DNA from 2 places in the Streptomyces sp. NPDC003393 genome. Region 2 is predicted to be linked to the other one. Evidence: riboswitches for the same ligand, from Rfam matches in the RefSeq annotation. Region 2 holds a riboswitch; the other holds the start of a gene.
What was found. A riboswitch is a leader RNA that binds a small molecule or an ion and turns the genes downstream of it on or off. The one in region 2 is predicted to bind ZMP and ZTP.
Positions count from the first base shown of each region.

Region 1 (8,301 bases), on a different contig from region 2:
CGAGCGGCTGGCCCGCTACGTCAGCCCCGGCGAGATGCAGCAGGTCTTCAACTTCGCGTTCCTGGAAGCCCCGTGGGACGGAGCGGGCATGCGGGAGGTGATCGAGCGGTCCGTGGCCGCCATGCAGACGGTGGACGCCCCGGTCACCTGGGTGCTCTCCAGCCACGACGCGGTCCGGCCGGTCACCCGCTACGGCGGCGGCCCCGCCGGTGAGCGGCGGGCGCGGGCCGCCGCGCTGCTGATGCTCGCGCTGCCCGGCGCCGCGTACGTCTACCAGGGAGAGGAACTCGGCCTGCCGCAGGCCGAACTGCCCGACGACCGGCTGCGCGACCCGCTGTGGGAGCGTTCCGGTCACCGGGAGCGCGGGCGGGACGGAAGCCGGGTGCCGCTGCCCTGGGAGGGCGACGCCGCCCCGTACGGGTTCAGCACCGCCGACCCGGCGGACTGCTGGTTCCCGCAGCCCGCCGACTGGGCCGGACTGTCGGTCAGGGCACAGGACGCGGAGGCCGGCTCCATGCTGTCGCTCTACCGTACGGCGCTGCGGCTGCGCCGGGCCCACCCGGCATCGGACGCGGCACTGAAGCTGGACGGGCCGGACGACGGGGCGTGGTTCGGTTTCGAACGGGGGGCGGGCCTGTGGTGCCTGGTGAACTTCGGCGCACGGCCGCTGCACCTGGACGACGATGCCCAGGTGCTGCTGTCCAGCGCACCCCTCGATGGCCGCAGCATCCCGCAGGACACGACCGTATGGATGACGCACAAGGAGTACGACAGTGAGTGACCGGCCCGGCATCGACCTCTCCGGCCTGGTGAAGGCCTACGACATCCGCGGCATCGTGCCCGATCAGCTCGACGAGGACCTCGCCCGGCTGATCGGCGCCGCGTTCGTCGAGACGACCGGCGCGGACGCCGTCGTGACCGGGCACGACATGCGCCCCAGCTCCCCGGGGCTGGCGCGCGCCTTCGCCGAGGGCGCGGCGGCGCGCGGCGCGAACGTGACCGAGACCGGCCTGTGCTCCACGGACGGGCTGTACTTCGCCAGCGGCGCCCTCGGCCTCGCCGGCGCGATGTTCACCGCGAGCCACAACCCCGCCCGCTACAACGGCATCAAGATGTGCCGGCCGGGCGCACGGCCGGTGGGCCAGGACACCGGTCTGCGGGAGATCCGCGCGCTCGCCGAGCGGTGGTCGGCGGCCGGCGGGCTGCCCGCCACCGGGCGCACCCCGGGCCGCGTCACCCGGCGGGACCTGCTCGGCGACTACGCCGCGCATCTGCTGAAGCTGGTGGACCTCTCCTCCGTTCGCCCGCTGAAGATCGTGGTGGACGCGGGCAACGGCATGGCGGGCCTGACCACGCCCGCGGTCTTCCGTGACCTGCCGGTGGAGGTCGTGCCGATGTACTTCGAGCTGGACGGCACCTTCCCGAACCACGAGGCCAATCCGCTGGATCCGAAGAACATCGTCGACCTGCAGCGCGAGGTGCGGGAGAGCGGTGCCGACCTGGGCCTGGCCTTCGACGGTGACGCGGACCGCTGCTTCGTCGTCGACGAGCGCGGCGAGGCGGTCGCTCCGTCCACCGTCACCGCCCTGATCGCGACCCGTCTGCTGGCCGAGCACCCGGGAAGCACCGTCATCCACAATCTGATCACCTCGCGCGCCGTGCCGGAGGTGGTGCGCGAGCACGGCGGCGTCCCGGTGCGCACCCGGGTGGGGCACTCCTTCATCAAGGCCGAAATGGCCCGCACGGGCGCGGTGTTCGGCGGCGAGCACTCGGCGCACTACTACTTCCGCGACTTCTGGTCCGCCGACAGCGGCATGCTGGCGGCCCTGCATGTGATCGCCGCTCTCGGCGGCACGCGGACACCCCTGTCGACGCTGGTGGAACAGTACCGACGGTACGAGGCGTCCGGGGAGATCAACAGCGTGGTCCACGATCAGCGACGCACGCTCGCCGCGGTCCGCGCGGCCTTCGCCGGCCGGGACGGTGCGGTCGCCGACGAGCTCGACGGGCTGACGATCAGCGCCGCCGGCTGGTGGTTCAATCTGCGGCCCTCCAACACCGAACCGTTGCTGCGGCTCAACGTGGAGGCCGGGGACGCCGACACGATGGCCCGGCTGCGCGAGGAGGTGCTGGCGGTGGTCCGCGCCTGAGGGGTGGTTCAGCGCTCGCGGAGCGCCGCGTTGAAGCCGGTGTTGACGGCGGTGAGGCCGCCGTCGACCGTCAATGTGGTGCCGGTGATCCAGGCCGCGTCCCGGGAGGCGAGGAAGGCGACGGCGGCGGCGATGTCATCGGGCTCGCCGACACGGCCGAGGGGGTACAGGCCGCGGACGCGGTCGAGTTCGGCCTCGCGTCCCTCCCAGGCGGAGGTGCGCACCGTCCCCGGCATCACGAGGTTGACGCGTACGCCCCGTGCGGCGGCGTGCCCGGCGAGGGTCCGGGTGAGCGAGACCAGGCCCGCCTTCGCGGCGCTGTAGGCGTGGTTGCCGAAGTCCTGGGTGCCGTTGACGGAGCCGATGCTGACGATCGCGCCCCGGCCGGACGCCACCAGGTGGGGCAGGGCGGCACGGCAGCAGCGGTGGGCGCCGGTCAGGGTGACGTCGAGGTCGCGCGCCCAGACCTCGTCCGTGCCGTCCTCGAACAGCGGGGTGTCGGGGGTGCAGTGGGCCGCGCTGTTGACCAGCACGTCGAGCCTGCCGAACACCTCGACCGCGTGCGCCACGGCCGCCTCCACGGAGTCCCGGTCGGCCACGTCGCAGTGGTGCGCCCAGGCCGCCAGTCCACGCTCGCGCAGGGTCCCCGCGGTCTTCTCCGCCTCCGGCCCGTCGGCGTCGGTGACCAGGACCCGTGCTCCCTCCTCGGCCAGTCGCCGGGCGATGGCCGCGCCGATGCCGCGGGCCGCGCCGGTGACGAGCACTCCGTGTCCCTCGAACCGCTTCGTGTCCGTCATGCACAGAACCTACCGTCGCGGCGGCCGTTCGGGCAGATGCCGTACGGTCATGTCCGCGTTCGTGGAGCAACTGCCCGCCCTCATCGGGGCGAGACGCTGATCGTGCTGGGCAGCGGGGAGGACGGCGGGGCGAGTACCGCTGCCGGTACGGACGGCCGCCGTGAGTACCGCTGCCGCCGCGCCGGCCGCCGTGCGTGCCGCTGCCGGCCGAGGCGGTCGCCTGATTCCGCTCACCGATAGCCGGTCGCGTCCGCCGGTTCGCCCGCGTCCTGCACCTCCGTCAGGTACCGCCAGGCGTCGGGGCGGCTGCCGTCCACGTCGGTGAAGCCGTACACCTGGGCGAGCCCCCCGCTCGACAGCGACTGCCCGTTCCAGCGCGCCACGTCCGGGTCGGCGGCGAGGGCGGCTACGGCCCGGCCGACGTAGCGCGGGGTCTCGGAGATGGCGAAGTGGGGCACCTGCTCCAGGGCGTCACGCCAGTTCTCCTCCCGCACCCCGAAGTGGTCGAGCATCATCTCCGAACGCATCCAGCCGGGGGTGAGCGCGACCGCGGTGGCGCCGCGCGGGCCGAGTTCGTGGCCCAGGGCGAAGGCCATGCGCAGCACGGACGCCTTGGCGAGGTCGTAGAAGAGGTTGACGCGGTAGGTGTCCCGGTTGTACTCGGCGGTGCCGTCGGTCATCTCCACCACCAGGCCGCCGGGCCGGCGCAGCAGCAGGGGCAGCGCGTGGTGGCTGGTGACGGCGTGTGTCTCCACGGCCAGGCGGAGCAGCCTGAGGCCGGCCGCCAGGTCGTGCTCCCAGACGGGGGTGTCCCACTCGAAGAGCTTCTCGCCGCCCCAGATGTCGTTGACGAGGACGTCCAGGCGGCCCTGGTCGTGTGCGATGCGCTCGACGAGGGCGTGGACCTGGTCGGGTTCCAGGTGGTCGGTGGGTACGGCGATGCCGCGGCCGCCGGCCTCGGTCACCAGGTCGGCGGTGTCCTCGAGGGTCTCGGGGCGGTCGTACTCGGAGCGCCGGTCGCGTGTGCTGCGTCCGGTGACGTACACGGTGGCGCCGGCCGCGCCGAGTTCCACGGCGATGCCGCGGCCGGCGCCCCGTGTCGCCCCCGCGACCAGCGCGACCTTGCCTTCCAGTGAACGCGGGTGTGGGCGTGCCATGTCCGGCCTCCTGTGCGTCTTCCTGCGGTGTCCTCGTCGAGGGTGGCGCGGAAGCCGGACATCCACTGTCGGCTTTCTGCTGCTGTCCTTCTTCTGTCCTTCTGTCGGTCGCGTCCGCGCCGCTCAGTGACCGCGGGCGATCCACTCCTGGAGGTGCGGGGCCTCCGCGCCGATGGTCGTGGCGTCGCCGTGGCCGGTGAGGACCTTCGTCTCGGGCGGCAGGGTGAGAAGGCGGTCGCGGATGGAGTCGATGATCGTCGGGAAGTCGGAGTAGGAGCGGCCGGTGGCGCCCGGCCCGCCCTGGAAGAGGGTGTCGCCGGTGAAGACGACGCCGAGCCCGGGGTCGTGGAGGCAGACCGCGCCCGGGGCATGGCCGGGGGTGTGCAGGACGGTGAGGTCGGCCCCGGCCGCCTCGAGGACCTGACCGTCCGACAGGTGCTCGTCGGGGTCCCGGTCGCGGTGGGTCATCTTCCACAGCGGCAGGTCGTCGGGGTGCAGCCAGATCGTCGCGCCGGTGAGGTCCGCGAGGGCGGGTGCGGCGTCGATGTGGTCGTTGTGCGCGTGGGTGCACACGATGGCGGTCAGCCGGCGGTCGCCGACCGCCTCGGCGATGGCCTCGGCGTCGTGGGCGGCGTCGATGACGATCGCCTCGTGGTCGTCGCCGACGATCCACACGTTGTTCTCGACGTCCCAGGTGCCGCCGTCGAGCGTGAACTGCCCGGCGGTGACGAGGCGTTCGATGCGTGCGGCCATCAGAGCACCACCACCGAACGCAGCACGTCGCCGCCGTGCATCCGCTCGAACGCCTTCTCCACCTCGTCCAGCCGGATGGTCTCGGTGACGAACTTGTCCAGCGGCAGGCGGCCCTGGAGGTGCAGGTCGATGAGCATCGGGAAGTCCCGGGACGGCAGGCAGTCGCCGTACCAGCTGGACTTCAGCGCCCCACCGCGCCCGAAGACGTCCAGCAGCGGCAGCTCCAGCTTCATCTCCGGGGTCGGCACACCGACCAGCACCACCGTGCCGGCCAGGTCGCGAGCGTAGAAGGCCTGCCGGTAGGTCTCCGGGCGGCCGACGGCATCGATGACGACGTCGGCGCCGAAGCCGCCGGTGAGCTCGCGGATCGCCTCCACGGGGTCGGTGTCAGCGGAATTGACGGTGTGTGTGGCGCCCATGGTCCGGGCGGTCTCGAGCTTGCGGTCGTCGATGTCGACCGCGATGATCTTCCCGGCGCCCGCCAGGTACGATCCGGCGACGGCCGCGTCGCCGACCCCGCCGCAGCCGATCACGGCGACCGAGTCGCCCCGGCCGACCCCTCCGGTGTTGATCGCCGCGCCGATGCCGGCCATCACACCGCAGCCCAGCAGCCCGGCGACGGCAGGAGACACGGACGGGTCGACCTTGGTGCACTGGCCCGCGGCCACCAGCGTCTTCTCGGCGAAGGCACCGATCCCGAGGGCCGGGGAGAGCTCGGTGCCGTCGGTCAGGGTCATCTTCTGCCGGGCGTTGTGGGTGTCGAAGCAGTACCAGGGGCGTCCGCGCAGACACGCGCGGCACTTCCCGCACACCGCACGCCAGTTGAGGATCACGAAGTCGCCGGGCGCGACGTCGGTGACCCCCTCGCCGACCGACTCCACCACCCCGGCGGCCTCATGCCCGAGCAGGAAGGGGAACTCGTCGGTGATGCCGCCCTGCTTGTAGTGCAGGTCGGTGTGGCAGACGCCGCAGGCCTGGACCCGTACGACGGCCTCTCCGGGCCCGGGGTCCGGCACGACGATCGTCTCGACCCGTACGGGCTCGTCCTTCCCCGGTGCGATCACGCCGCGCACTTCCTGGGCCATGGTGGTGGTCCCTTCCGTCGACCGATGTCCGTGGTTCCGACCCTACCGGCGGCCACCCGGTACAGGCGTGGTCGCGCCGGTCGCCGCGCCCGCGTGATCAGTGGATGCCGGGCACCAGCCCGAAGAGCGGGGAGGCGAGACCGGTGACCTGCCTGAGCTGGTTCAGTCGGTCGAGGTCGCGCGCGCGGTTCAGGGAGGAGAGCTGCTCGGAGACCGAGGGGACCGCGTTCCGCTGCTCGGCGGGGAGGCCGGTGCGGGCGAGCGAGTCGACCGCGTCGAGCGGCACCAGCCTGCCGGCGACCGGGACCCCGGCGTCGGCGGCGCTCGCCGGCAGCGCGGCGAGACCCGTGGCGGAGGCGGCGAGAGCGACGACGGTGACGATACGTCGGGTGGAGATCATGTCCTCAGCAACGCGGCCGCCCCCACCCGGACACGGCCTGGCACCCTCGCTCACCCGACAGGGCGAGAACGCGGCGGGGACGAGAACGCGGCGGACGGACGGGGCGTTCACCGCGAACTCCTGGATCCGGCACGGCGCGCACCGGACGTAGGCCCGACCCCGCACACCGGCCGCACGTCCGACCCCGCGTGCCGGCGGCACCATCCGCGTGCGCGGGGCCGGTCGGCTTGCCCGGCCCGCGCACACGGGGGACGCTCGAAGGACAGGCCCGTGACGGCCCGCTCCCGCCGGGCCACGGCTTCGTGGGAGGTCACATGGCGACCACGGCACGCCCGGCCCGCGGCACCGGAGCGCCGCGCGACGGCGGGATCACCGGTCGGATCGTGATCAGGACATGGGACGCGTAGGCAGGAAGGCCGCACGGGTCCAGGTCAGCTCCCGGCTGACATGGAGTTTCTCGGCCCGCGCCGGAGTGGGCGGGTCGCACTCGGCCCGGCTGCGGCCCTCGCGGGCCGCCTCCGCGGCGCAGCGGCTGGCCTCCGCCGCTCTGGTGAGGTCCCTCCTGCACGCGGTACGGCCCCGGACCCGCGCCCGCGGGCCGCGGGTCCGGCCGGGCCGGCGGGTGGGTTCGGCTAGGCTGGGGCGGGGCCGTGACTGGCGCTGAGGTGGAGCACCACCGGGGAGCGGCCCCCGCGAGTCGTAGCCGCGCGCCTGGGTGATTCCGTCGAACGCTCAGGAGTGGACCATGTCCCAGGCCCGGCTCATGGACGGCACCGCGCTCGCCCGACGCATCGTCGAGGAGACCGCGCGCAAGGCCGCCGACCTCACCGACCGCACGGGCACCGCACCCTGTCTGGCGACGGTGCTGGTCGGCGAGGACCCGGCCTCCGTCACCTATGTCCGGATGAAGCAGAACCGGTGCCGCAAGGCCGGCATCGACTCCCGCCGTGTGGCGCTGCCCGCCGAGACCACCACCGAGGAACTGGTCGGCACGCTGCGCTCCCTGTCGCAGGACCCCTCCGTCCACGGCATCCTGCTCCAGCACCCGGTCGGCGACCACATCGACGAACGGGCCGCGTTCGAGGCGATCGCGCCCGAGAAGGACGTCGACGGTGTCACCTTCGCCTCCTTCGCCACGATGAGCTTCGGCCTGCCGGGGTTCGTCTCCTGCACGCCCGGCGGCATCCTGCGGCTGCTCGACGCGTACGACGTCGACCTGGCCGGCAAGCGGGCCGTCGTCGTGGGGCGCAGCGCGATCCTCGGCAAGCCGGTGGGCATGCTGCTGCTCGCCCGGGACGCCACGGTGACGTACTGCCACTCGCGGACGCGTGACCTCTCCTCCGTGGTCCGGGAGGCGGACGTCGTGGTCGCCGCCGTGGGCCGGCCGCGGCTCGTCCGCGGCCAGGACATCAAGCCGGGCGCGGTCGTGATCGACGCGGGCTACAACGAGGGCAACGTCGGCGACGTCGACTTCGACTCGGCCGTGGAGCGGGCCTCGCTCATCACGCCGGTGCCCGGTGGTGTCGGCCCCATGACCATCGCCACGCTCCTGGAGCAGACGGTGGACGCGGCCGCCCGGCAGCTCGGCGTGTGACCGGCGCGGAGTGAACGCCTCCGGATCCGCCGGGTCGTTCACCGGCGGCCGGCTCCGGCGCGGCCATACTGACCGTCGTGCGCGTAGCGATCATGACGGCGGGTTCCCGGGGAGACGTCGCCCCCTTCACGGGACTGGGGCACGGCCTGGCCCGCGCGGGGCATGCCGTCACCCTGGTCACCCACGGGCGCTTCGAGCCGCTGGTCGCGGGCTCGGGACTCGGCTTCCACGCGCTGCCGGTGGATCCACGGGCCGAGCTCGGGTCCCGGCGCGGACGGAGCCTGCACCGCAGTGCGACCGGTGCGGGCAAGATGCTGCGGGCGGTCGGCCTGGCGCGGGCGGCGCTGGCACAGATGACGGACGAG
Region 1 covers NZ_JBSFRB010000001.1:117,030-125,330, forward strand. Annotated here, with positions in the region: gene ACWDUZ_RS00500 (glycoside hydrolase family 13 protein) at 1-781, shown strand, start outside; gene ACWDUZ_RS00505 (phosphomannomutase/phosphoglucomutase) at 774-2,150, shown strand; gene ACWDUZ_RS00510 (SDR family NAD(P)-dependent oxidoreductase) at 2,159-2,947, opposite strand; gene ACWDUZ_RS00515 (SDR family oxidoreductase) at 3,178-4,104, opposite strand; gene ACWDUZ_RS00520 (MBL fold metallo-hydrolase) at 4,228-4,857, opposite strand; gene ACWDUZ_RS00525 (S-(hydroxymethyl)mycothiol dehydrogenase) at 4,857-5,942, opposite strand; gene ACWDUZ_RS00530 (hypothetical protein) at 6,040-6,342, opposite strand; ZMP/ZTP riboswitch at 6,983-7,066, shown strand; gene ACWDUZ_RS00535 (bifunctional 5,10-methylenetetrahydrofolate dehydrogenase/5,10-methenyltetrahydrofolate cyclohydrolase) at 7,088-7,936, shown strand; gene ACWDUZ_RS00540 (glycosyltransferase) at 8,029-8,301, shown strand, end outside.
Region 1: another riboswitch for ZMP and ZTP. It lies ahead of ACWDUZ_RS00535 (bifunctional 5,10-methylenetetrahydrofolate dehydrogenase/5,10-methenyltetrahydrofolate cyclohydrolase); the one in region 2 lies ahead of ACWDUZ_RS02315 (glycine hydroxymethyltransferase).

Region 2 (8,301 bases):
CGCCTGGCCCCCGGCACCCGGCTGCCCTCCTCCCGCGCCCTCGCCGCCGACCTGGGCATCGCGCGGAACACGGTCGCCGACGCCTACGGCGACCTGGTCGCCGAGGGCTGGCTCACCGCCCGCCAGGGCTCCGGCACCCGGGTCGCCGACCGGTTGGTGGCCACCCCGCGCGCCGACGCGGCCCGCCCGCCCCGCGAACCCGGCCGCCCCGCCCTCGACCTGCGCCCCGGCATCCCCGACCTGGCCTCCTTCCCGCGTGCCCAGTGGCTCAGAGCGGCCCGCCGCGCCCTGGCCGCGGCCCCGAACGACGCCCTCGGCTACGGCGACCCGCGTGGCCGCCCCGAACTGCGCACCGCCCTCGCCGGCTACCTGGCCCGGGTGCGCGGCGTACGCACCGACCCGCGGCACATCCTGGTGTGCTCGGGCTTCTCGCACGCTCTGCGGATCCTCGGCGCGGTGCTGCGGGCGCGCGGCGCGGACACGGTCGCCGTCGACTCGTACGGCCTGAACGTGCACTGGGACGTCCTGACCCGGGCGGGCCTGCGCACCCGGCCCCTGCCCCTGGACGAACGCGGCACCGTCACCACCGGGCTGACGGACGTCGGCGCGGTCATGCTGACCCCCTCCCATCAGTTCCCGTTGGGCGTACCCCTGCATCCGGACCGGCGTGCGGCCGTGACGGACTGGGCGCGGCGCACCGGGGGTGTCGTCCTGGAGGACGACTACGACGGCGAGTTCCGCTACGACCGCCAGCCGATCGGCGCTCTCCAGGGCCTGGATCCCGACCGCGTGGTCCACCTGGGCACGGCGAGCAAGGCCCTGGCCCCCGGACTGCGCCTGGCCTGGATGGCGCTGCCGCCCTCCCTGGCCGAGGAGGCCGCGGCGGCGAAGGGGTACTCCGACACCTGCGGGGTGCTCGACCAACTGACTCTGGCGGAGTTCATCGCCTCCGGCGCCTACGACCGGCACGTACGCTCCGCCCGGCTGCGCTACCGGCGCCGCCGCGACGCACTGGTCGAGGCGCTCGCCGCCCACGCCCCGGCCGTCCGTCCCACCGGTATCGCCGCCGGACTGCACGCCGTGTTGCGGCTGCCGCCCGGAACCGAACCGGCCGTGGTCCAGGCGGCGGCCTGGCAGGGGCTCGCCCTTCACGGCCTGTCCCGCTACCGGCACGAGCAGGCCGCCGTCACCCCCGTGGACGCCCTGGTCGTCGGCTACGGCACTCCACCGGACCACGCCTGGGCGGCGGCCCTGGACGCGCTGTGCCGGGTCCTGCCCTGACGGCAGCCCACGGCTCCGCGCCCCGGGCCACGCCCGCGCGGCCCCGGCCGCCGTGCGCGCCGCGCCGCTCAGTGCCGCTCGACAGGCGCCACCGCGTCCGCCGCCGCCCCCGGCGCCGGTGTGCCGCCCGGCGCCGCTCCCGCCGGGACCGTCCCGTCGGCCGCCGTCGGCGTCACCGGAGCCTCCCCGAAACGTGCCAGCGCCAGCGCTCCGGCCACCGCCACCGCGAAGCCCAGGACCGCCGGCCATCCCAGGCCCTCCCGCGTACGGTCGCCCAGCCACACCACGCCGATCGCGGCCGGGCCGATCGTCTCGCCGATCACCATCCCGGCGGTGGCCGTCGTCACCGAGCCGCGCTGGAGCGCCGAGGTGAGCAGCAGGAACGCGGCGCCGCCGCCCAGGACCAGGGCGTACGACGCGGGGTCGGCGAACAGCGCCGCGGGGCGCGGCGAGTCGATCAGCCGCACCGTCACCTCGACCACACCGAAGCCCAGGCCCGCGCCCAGGCCGAGCAGCAGGGCCCGGCCGCGCGGGGGGAGACGGCCGGACACCGCGCCCAGGGCGAGCACGGCCGCAGCCGCCGCGAGCATCGCCCACCTCAGTGCCGTGGAACCGTCCCGGCCGCCCTCCGTCCCCGAGGCCAGGCCCAGCATCGCCAGGCCGGCGCAGACCACGCCCACCGCGGCCCACTCCGTCCCGCGCAGCCGCACCCGCAGCAGCCGGGCCGCGGCCACCGCCGTCACCGCCAGGCTGGACGCCAGGGCCGCGCCCACCGCGTAGATCGGCAGCGACCGCAGAGCGGCGATCTGCAACAGGAAGCCGAGTCCGTCCAGGCCCAGACCCGCCGCGTACCGCCACTGCCGCAGCGCCCGCAGCAACAGCGCCGCGTCCGCCGCGCCGCCCCGCGTGCCACCCGGCTCGGCCGCCGCCCGGGCGGCGACCGCCTGGAGCACCGTCGCCGTGCCGAAACACACCGCCGCGCCGAGCGCGCACACCATTCCCGAGAGCACGGGCCGACTGTAGGCGAGCGGCGCCGGTCGCGGGGCCCCTTGGCGGGCGCTCACACCTGATCTCTAGGCTGTCCGTCGGAAACCGGCGGCCACCCGCCGGCAGCCGACGACAAGGGGGAGACGGACATGGCGGACACCGGGCGGCAACTCAGGTCGGGCGCCGTGGTGCTGGGCGGGATGGGACTGCTCGCCTCGGCGCTCACCGCGTGCTCCTCCGACCCGGACAAGCGCTGCGTCGACCGCGACAGCTACACCTTCTCCCAGGGATACAAGGTCGTCTCCGACAAGAACTGCAAGTCCGCGACCTCCGTCGACGGCGCCTGGTACTACGGCGGCAAGAAGAAGAGCGGCTGGATCGAGGGCGGCTCCTTCACCAAGCCCCGCAAGAGCTCCGGCGGGTCCGCCGGCAGCCACGGCGGCGTCGACCGCGGCGGCTTCGGCAGCGGCCACGGCAAGTCCGGCGGCTGAGCCGGGCATGGAACGCCGCACCGTCGAGCCCCGCCCCGGCTGGCAGCGGACCGTCGAGGCGCAGGGCCTGATCTACCCGCTCACCCGCTACCCCGACGACTCCCTGCGCCCCTACTGGGACGAGAGCGCCTACTACGTCTTCTCCCTGCCCGAGGTGGAGGCGCTGGAGGAGGTCGTCGAGGAACTGCACCGCATGTGCCTGGCCGCCGCGGACCACATCGTCACCACGGGGCGCTTCGCGGACCTCGGCATCACCGACCCCCGAGTCGCCCACGCCGTCGCCGAGTCCTGGCGGCGGCGCGCCGAACTCCCCTCCGTCTACGCCCGCTTCGACCTGCGCTACGACGGCACCGGCCCGGCCAAGCTCCTGGAGTACAACGCGGACACCCCCACCTCCCTGGTCGAGGCCGCCTCGCCCCAGTGGTTCTGGATGGAGGAACGGTTCCCCGGCGCCGACCAGTGGAACTCCCTGCACGAACGGCTCGTCGCCGCCTGGAGGAAGCAGGCCGGCCTGCTCCCGCCGGGCAGTCCGCTGCACTTCGCGCACTCCGCCGCCGACGAACTCGGCGAGGACCTGATGACGGTCGCCTATCTGAAGGAGACGGCCGAGCAGGCCGGCCTCGACACCGACTGGATCTCCGTGGAGGAGATCGGCTGGGACCCGCTCTCCGGACGGTTCGTCGACAACGGCCTCCGTTTCATCCGCAGCATCTTCAAGCTGTACCCGTGGGAGTGGCTCACCACGGACCGCTTCGGCGGCCACGTCCTGGACACCCTGGACAACGGCGGCGGGACCGGTTCCACCTTGTGGATCGAACCGGCCTGGAAGATGCTGCTGAGCAACAAGGCGCTGCTGGCGATCCTGTGGGAGCTGTACCCGGGCCACCCCAACCTGCTTCCCGCGTACCTGGACGGGCCCCGCGAGCTGGCCGACGGCGCCGGCTGGGTGGCCAAGCCGCTGCTCGGCCGCGAGGGCGAGGGAGTGACGGTCCACGAACCGGGGACCGAGCCCGTCGTGCGCGACGAACCCTGCTGCTATCAGGAGCTCGCCCCGCTGCCCGCCTTCGACGGCAACCACGTCGTCCTCGGCGCCTGGGTCGTCGAGGACGAGTCCGCCGGTCTCGGCATCCGTGAGTCGGCCGGGCTGGTCACCGACGAGTACGCCCGGTTCCTGCCGCACGTGATCCTCTGACGGGCCCGCACGACGCGGCTCGCATGGTGGACGCGGCAGGGCCTTCGGGCAGGTCACCCGGTAGGCTGACGGGCGGGCCGTGACTGGCGCGTCGGGTCCTGGTGACGCCAGGGCCCAAAGATGGGACCGACCATCGGGGAGCGGCCCGAGCAGCGAGTGTGCCGTGCGCCTGGGCCGTACCGTGAACGCCGAACGCCGAACGCCACGCCCGGAGGTCCCCGAGATGTCTGCGCCCCTCTCCCACGAGTCCACCGCCTTCCGCGCCGCCCTCGACGTGATCCGCGCCGTCGAGCCGCGCGTCGCCGACGCCATCGGCCAGGAGGTCGCCGACCAGCGCGCGATGCTCAAGCTGATCGCCTCGGAGAACTACGCCTCCCCGGCCACCCTCCTGGCGATGGGCAACTGGTTCAGCGACAAGTACGCCGAGGGCACCGTCGGCCGCCGCTTCTACGCCGGCTGCCGCAACGTCGACACCGTCGAGTCCCTGGCCGCCGAGCACGCGCGCGAACTCTTCGGCGCCCGCCACGCCTACGTCCAGCCCCACTCCGGCATCGACGCCAACCTGGTCGCCTTCTGGGCCGTCCTCGCCGACCGCGTAGAGGCCCCCTTCCTGGAGAAGGTCGGCGCCCGCCAGGTCAACGACCTGACCGAGGCCGACTGGGCCGAGCTGCGCCAGGCCTTCGGCAACCAGCGCATGCTCGGCATGTCCCTGGACGCCGGCGGTCACCTCACCCACGGCTTCCGCCCCAACATCTCCGGCAAGATGTTCGACCAGCGCTCCTACGGCACCGACCCGGCCACCGGCCTGATCGACTACGACGCGCTGCGTGCCCAGGCCCGCGAGTTCAAGCCGCTGATCATCGTCGCCGGCTACTCGGCGTACCCCCGTCTGGTGAACTTCCGGATCATGCGCGAGATCGCCGACGAGGTCGGCGCCACGCTCATGGTCGACATGGCGCACTTCGCGGGCCTGGTCGCCGGCAAGGTCCTCACCGGCGACTTCGACCCGGTCCCGCACGCCCAGATCGTCACGACCACCACGCACAAGTCCCTGCGCGGCCCGCGCGGCGGCATGGTGCTGTGCGACGACTCCCTCAAGGACCAGGTCGACCGCGGCTGCCCCATGGTCCTCGGCGGCCCCCTCCCGCACGTCATGGCCGCCAAGGCGGTCGCCCTCGCCGAGGCCCGGCAGCCGGCCTTCCAGGACTACGCCCAGCGCATCGTCGACAACTCCCGCGCCCTCGCCGAGGGCCTGATGCGCCGCGGCGCCACCCTCGTCACCGGCGGCACCGACAACCACCTCAACCTGATCGACGTCGCCACCTCCTACGGCCTCACCGGCCGCCAGGCCGAGGCCGCCCTCCTCGAGTCCGGCATCGTCACCAACCGCAACGCGATCCCGGCCGACCCCAACGGCGCCTGGTACACCTCCGGCATCCGCATCGGCACGCCCGCGCTCACCACCCGCGGCCTCGGAACGGCGGAGATGGACGAGGTCGCCGGCCTGATCGACCGCGTCCTCACCAGCACCGAGCCCGGCACCACCAAGTCCGGCGCCCCCTCCAAGGCCGCCCACGTCCTCGACCCGAAGATCGCCGACGAGATCTCCCACCGCGCCACCGACCTGGTGGCCGCCTTCCCGCTGTACCCGGAGATCGACCTGGGCTGACCCGGCCAGGGGTGTCCCGCCCCCCGGGGAGCTCAGAGGTCGATCAGCTCCTGACGCGGCTCCTCACGCGGCGGCCCGGCCTTGCGCCGGGCCGCCGCGCGGCAGGTCAGAAGCGTCCCGGCGACCCCGGCGGCGAGCCCGCCGGCCGCCCACCACACACCGTCCCGCTCTCCGCCCTCGCGCGCGGCGGCCGGCGTCCCGTCGAGCCCGAGGAAGCCGGCGCCCGCCAGCTCGTCGTAGACCCGCCGCGGCGCCCGGTGCCAGCGGATGTCGTCGTCCGGCAGGTCGGGCGCCGGGTCGCTGCGCACCCACGGGGTGCCGTCCTCGCCGACGAAAAGCTGGTCCTGGCGCAGCATCGCCACGTCACCGCCGGGCGCCCGGTCGGTCTGGGGCCAGCCGCCGACCCCGGTCAGTCCCCACATCACCGTGAACCGCACCGGCGGATACCGGCCCTGCGACCAGGCCTCCGGCACCCGTTCCGTGCCCGTGTACGACGGGTCCAGCAGCCACCGCAGCCGGTCGAATTCCGTCTCCCCGGAGTGCCAGGACTCGGTGCGCCCCTCGCCGGCGGTCACGACCACGGCCACGTCCGGTTCCTCGGGAGCCGCCCGGGCCCCTCCGCCGCCCGCCAGCACCGCCGCCGCCGTGGCCGCCGCCACGCAGATCAGCCGCCGCATCGCGCCCCCTCACCCGCCCCTCGTCACGCCCCGGGGTCACCCGCCCTCTGACGCACCCTCAAGGTCACCCGCCCCTTGTTACACCTCCGGGGACGGTTCGGAGCCCCTCTGTTTCCGGCCAGTTCCGGATCGGGCCGCCGGACCTGAGAGAATGATGAGCATGGCGACAGACCGACCTCGCGTGCTCTCCGGAATCCAGCCCACCGCAGGCTCGTTCCACCTCGGGAACTACCTCGGCGCCGTCCGTCAGTGGGTGGCCCTGCAAGAGACGCACGACGCGTTCTACATGGTCGTCGACCTGCATGCGATCACGGTGCCCCAGGACCCGGCCGAGCTGCGCGCCAACACCCGGCTCGCGGCCGCCCAGCTGCTGGCCGCCGGCCTCGACCCGGAGCGGTGCACGCTCTTCGTCCAGAGCCACGTCCCCGAGCACGCCCAGCTCGCCTGGGTCATGAACTGCCTCACCGGCTTCGGCGAGGCGTCCCGGATGACCCAGTTCAAGGACAAGTCCGCCCGGCACGGCGCCGAGCGCACCTCCGTCGGCCTGTTCACCTACCCGGTGCTCCAGGTCGCCGACATCCTGCTCTACCAGGCCAACGAGGTGCCGGTCGGCGAGGACCAGCGGCAGCACATCGAGCTCACCCGCGACCTGGCCGAGCGCTTCAACGGACGCTTCGGCGAGACCTTCACCGTGCCCTCGGCGTACATCCTGAAGGAGACGGCGAAGATCTACGACCTCCAGGAGCCGACGATCAAGATGAGCAAGTCGGCGTCCACCCCGAAGGGCCTGGTCAACCTGCTGGACGAGCCGAAGGCCACCGCGAAGAAGGTCAGGAGCGCGGTCACCGACACCGACACCGTCGTCCGCTTCGACCCGGAGACCAAGCCCGGCGTCAGCAACCTCCTGACGATCTACTCGACGCTCACCGGCACGAGTGTCGCCGCACTGGAGGAGAAGTACGCCGGCAAGGGCTACGGCGCGCTCAAGACGGACCTCGCCGAGGTCGTGGTGGACTTCGTGACGCCGTTCAAGGAGCAGACCCAGCAGTACCTGGACGATCCGGAGACGCTGGACTCGATCCTGGCCAAGGGAGCGGAGAAGGCGCGCACGGTCGCCGCGGAGACCCTCTCCCGGGCGTACGACAGGGTGGGCTTCCTGCCCGCCAAGCACTGAGGCGCACCACCGCGCACACGCCTTTGGGGGCAGAGCGCCGTACATCACTGTGCCCGCGCCTGCCCTCGGGACGGCTGTGGACGTACAGTCGATAGCCGGACGGCTGAGAACGAAACAGACAACTCACCCGACACGACGACAGGAGACGACGTGGGGACCGTAACGATCGGCGTGTCGATCGCGGTCCCGGAGCCCCACGGCAGCCTGCTCCAGCAGCGGCGCGCGGGCTTCGGCGACGCCGCGGCTCACGGCATCCCCACGCACGTCACCCTGCTGCCGCCGACGGAGCTGGACTCCGCCGAGCTGGCGGCCCTCGGGGCCCATCTGACGGAGGTGGCCGCGGTCGGCCGGCCCTTCATGATGCGGCTGTCCGGGACGGACACCTTCCGTCCGCTGTCGCCGGTGGTGTACGTACGGGTCGTCGACGGCGCCGAGGCCTGCACCCGGCTCCAGGCACGGGTCCGCGACGCCTCCGGGCCGGTGGCACGCGAACTCCAGTTCCCCTACCACCCGCACGTCACGGTGGCGCACGGCATCGACGACGCCGCGATGGACCTCGCCCTCCGCGAACTCGCCGGCTACGAGGCCGAGTGGTGGTGCACCGGCTTCGCCCTGCACGAGCAGGGTGCGGACGGAGTGTGGCGCAAGCTGCGGGAGTTCGCCTTCGGCGGCTCCGCCGTGGTGCCGCCGCAGGCGGCCCCCGTGGACAGCGGCACGCTGCCGGCGCGGTAGCGGACGGCAGGCCGGCGCGGCCTACAGGGGCAGCCGCCGGTACAGCGCCCGCGGCAGATGCCGCAGCACCGCCGCCACCGGCCGCAGGACCCCCGGCA
Region 2 covers NZ_JBSFRB010000002.1:65,901-74,201, forward strand. Annotated here, with positions in the region: gene pdxR (MocR-like pyridoxine biosynthesis transcription factor PdxR) at 1-1,281, shown strand, start outside; gene ACWDUZ_RS02300 (hypothetical protein) at 1,350-2,279, opposite strand; gene ACWDUZ_RS02305 (hypothetical protein) at 2,418-2,759, shown strand; gene ACWDUZ_RS02310 (glutathionylspermidine synthase family protein) at 2,767-3,951, shown strand; ZMP/ZTP riboswitch at 4,021-4,133, shown strand; gene ACWDUZ_RS02315 (glycine hydroxymethyltransferase) at 4,175-5,620, shown strand; gene ACWDUZ_RS02320 (hypothetical protein) at 5,653-6,297, opposite strand; gene trpS (tryptophan--tRNA ligase) at 6,458-7,471, shown strand; gene ACWDUZ_RS02330 (2'-5' RNA ligase family protein) at 7,622-8,203, shown strand; gene ACWDUZ_RS02335 (SDR family NAD(P)-dependent oxidoreductase) at 8,225-8,301, opposite strand, start outside.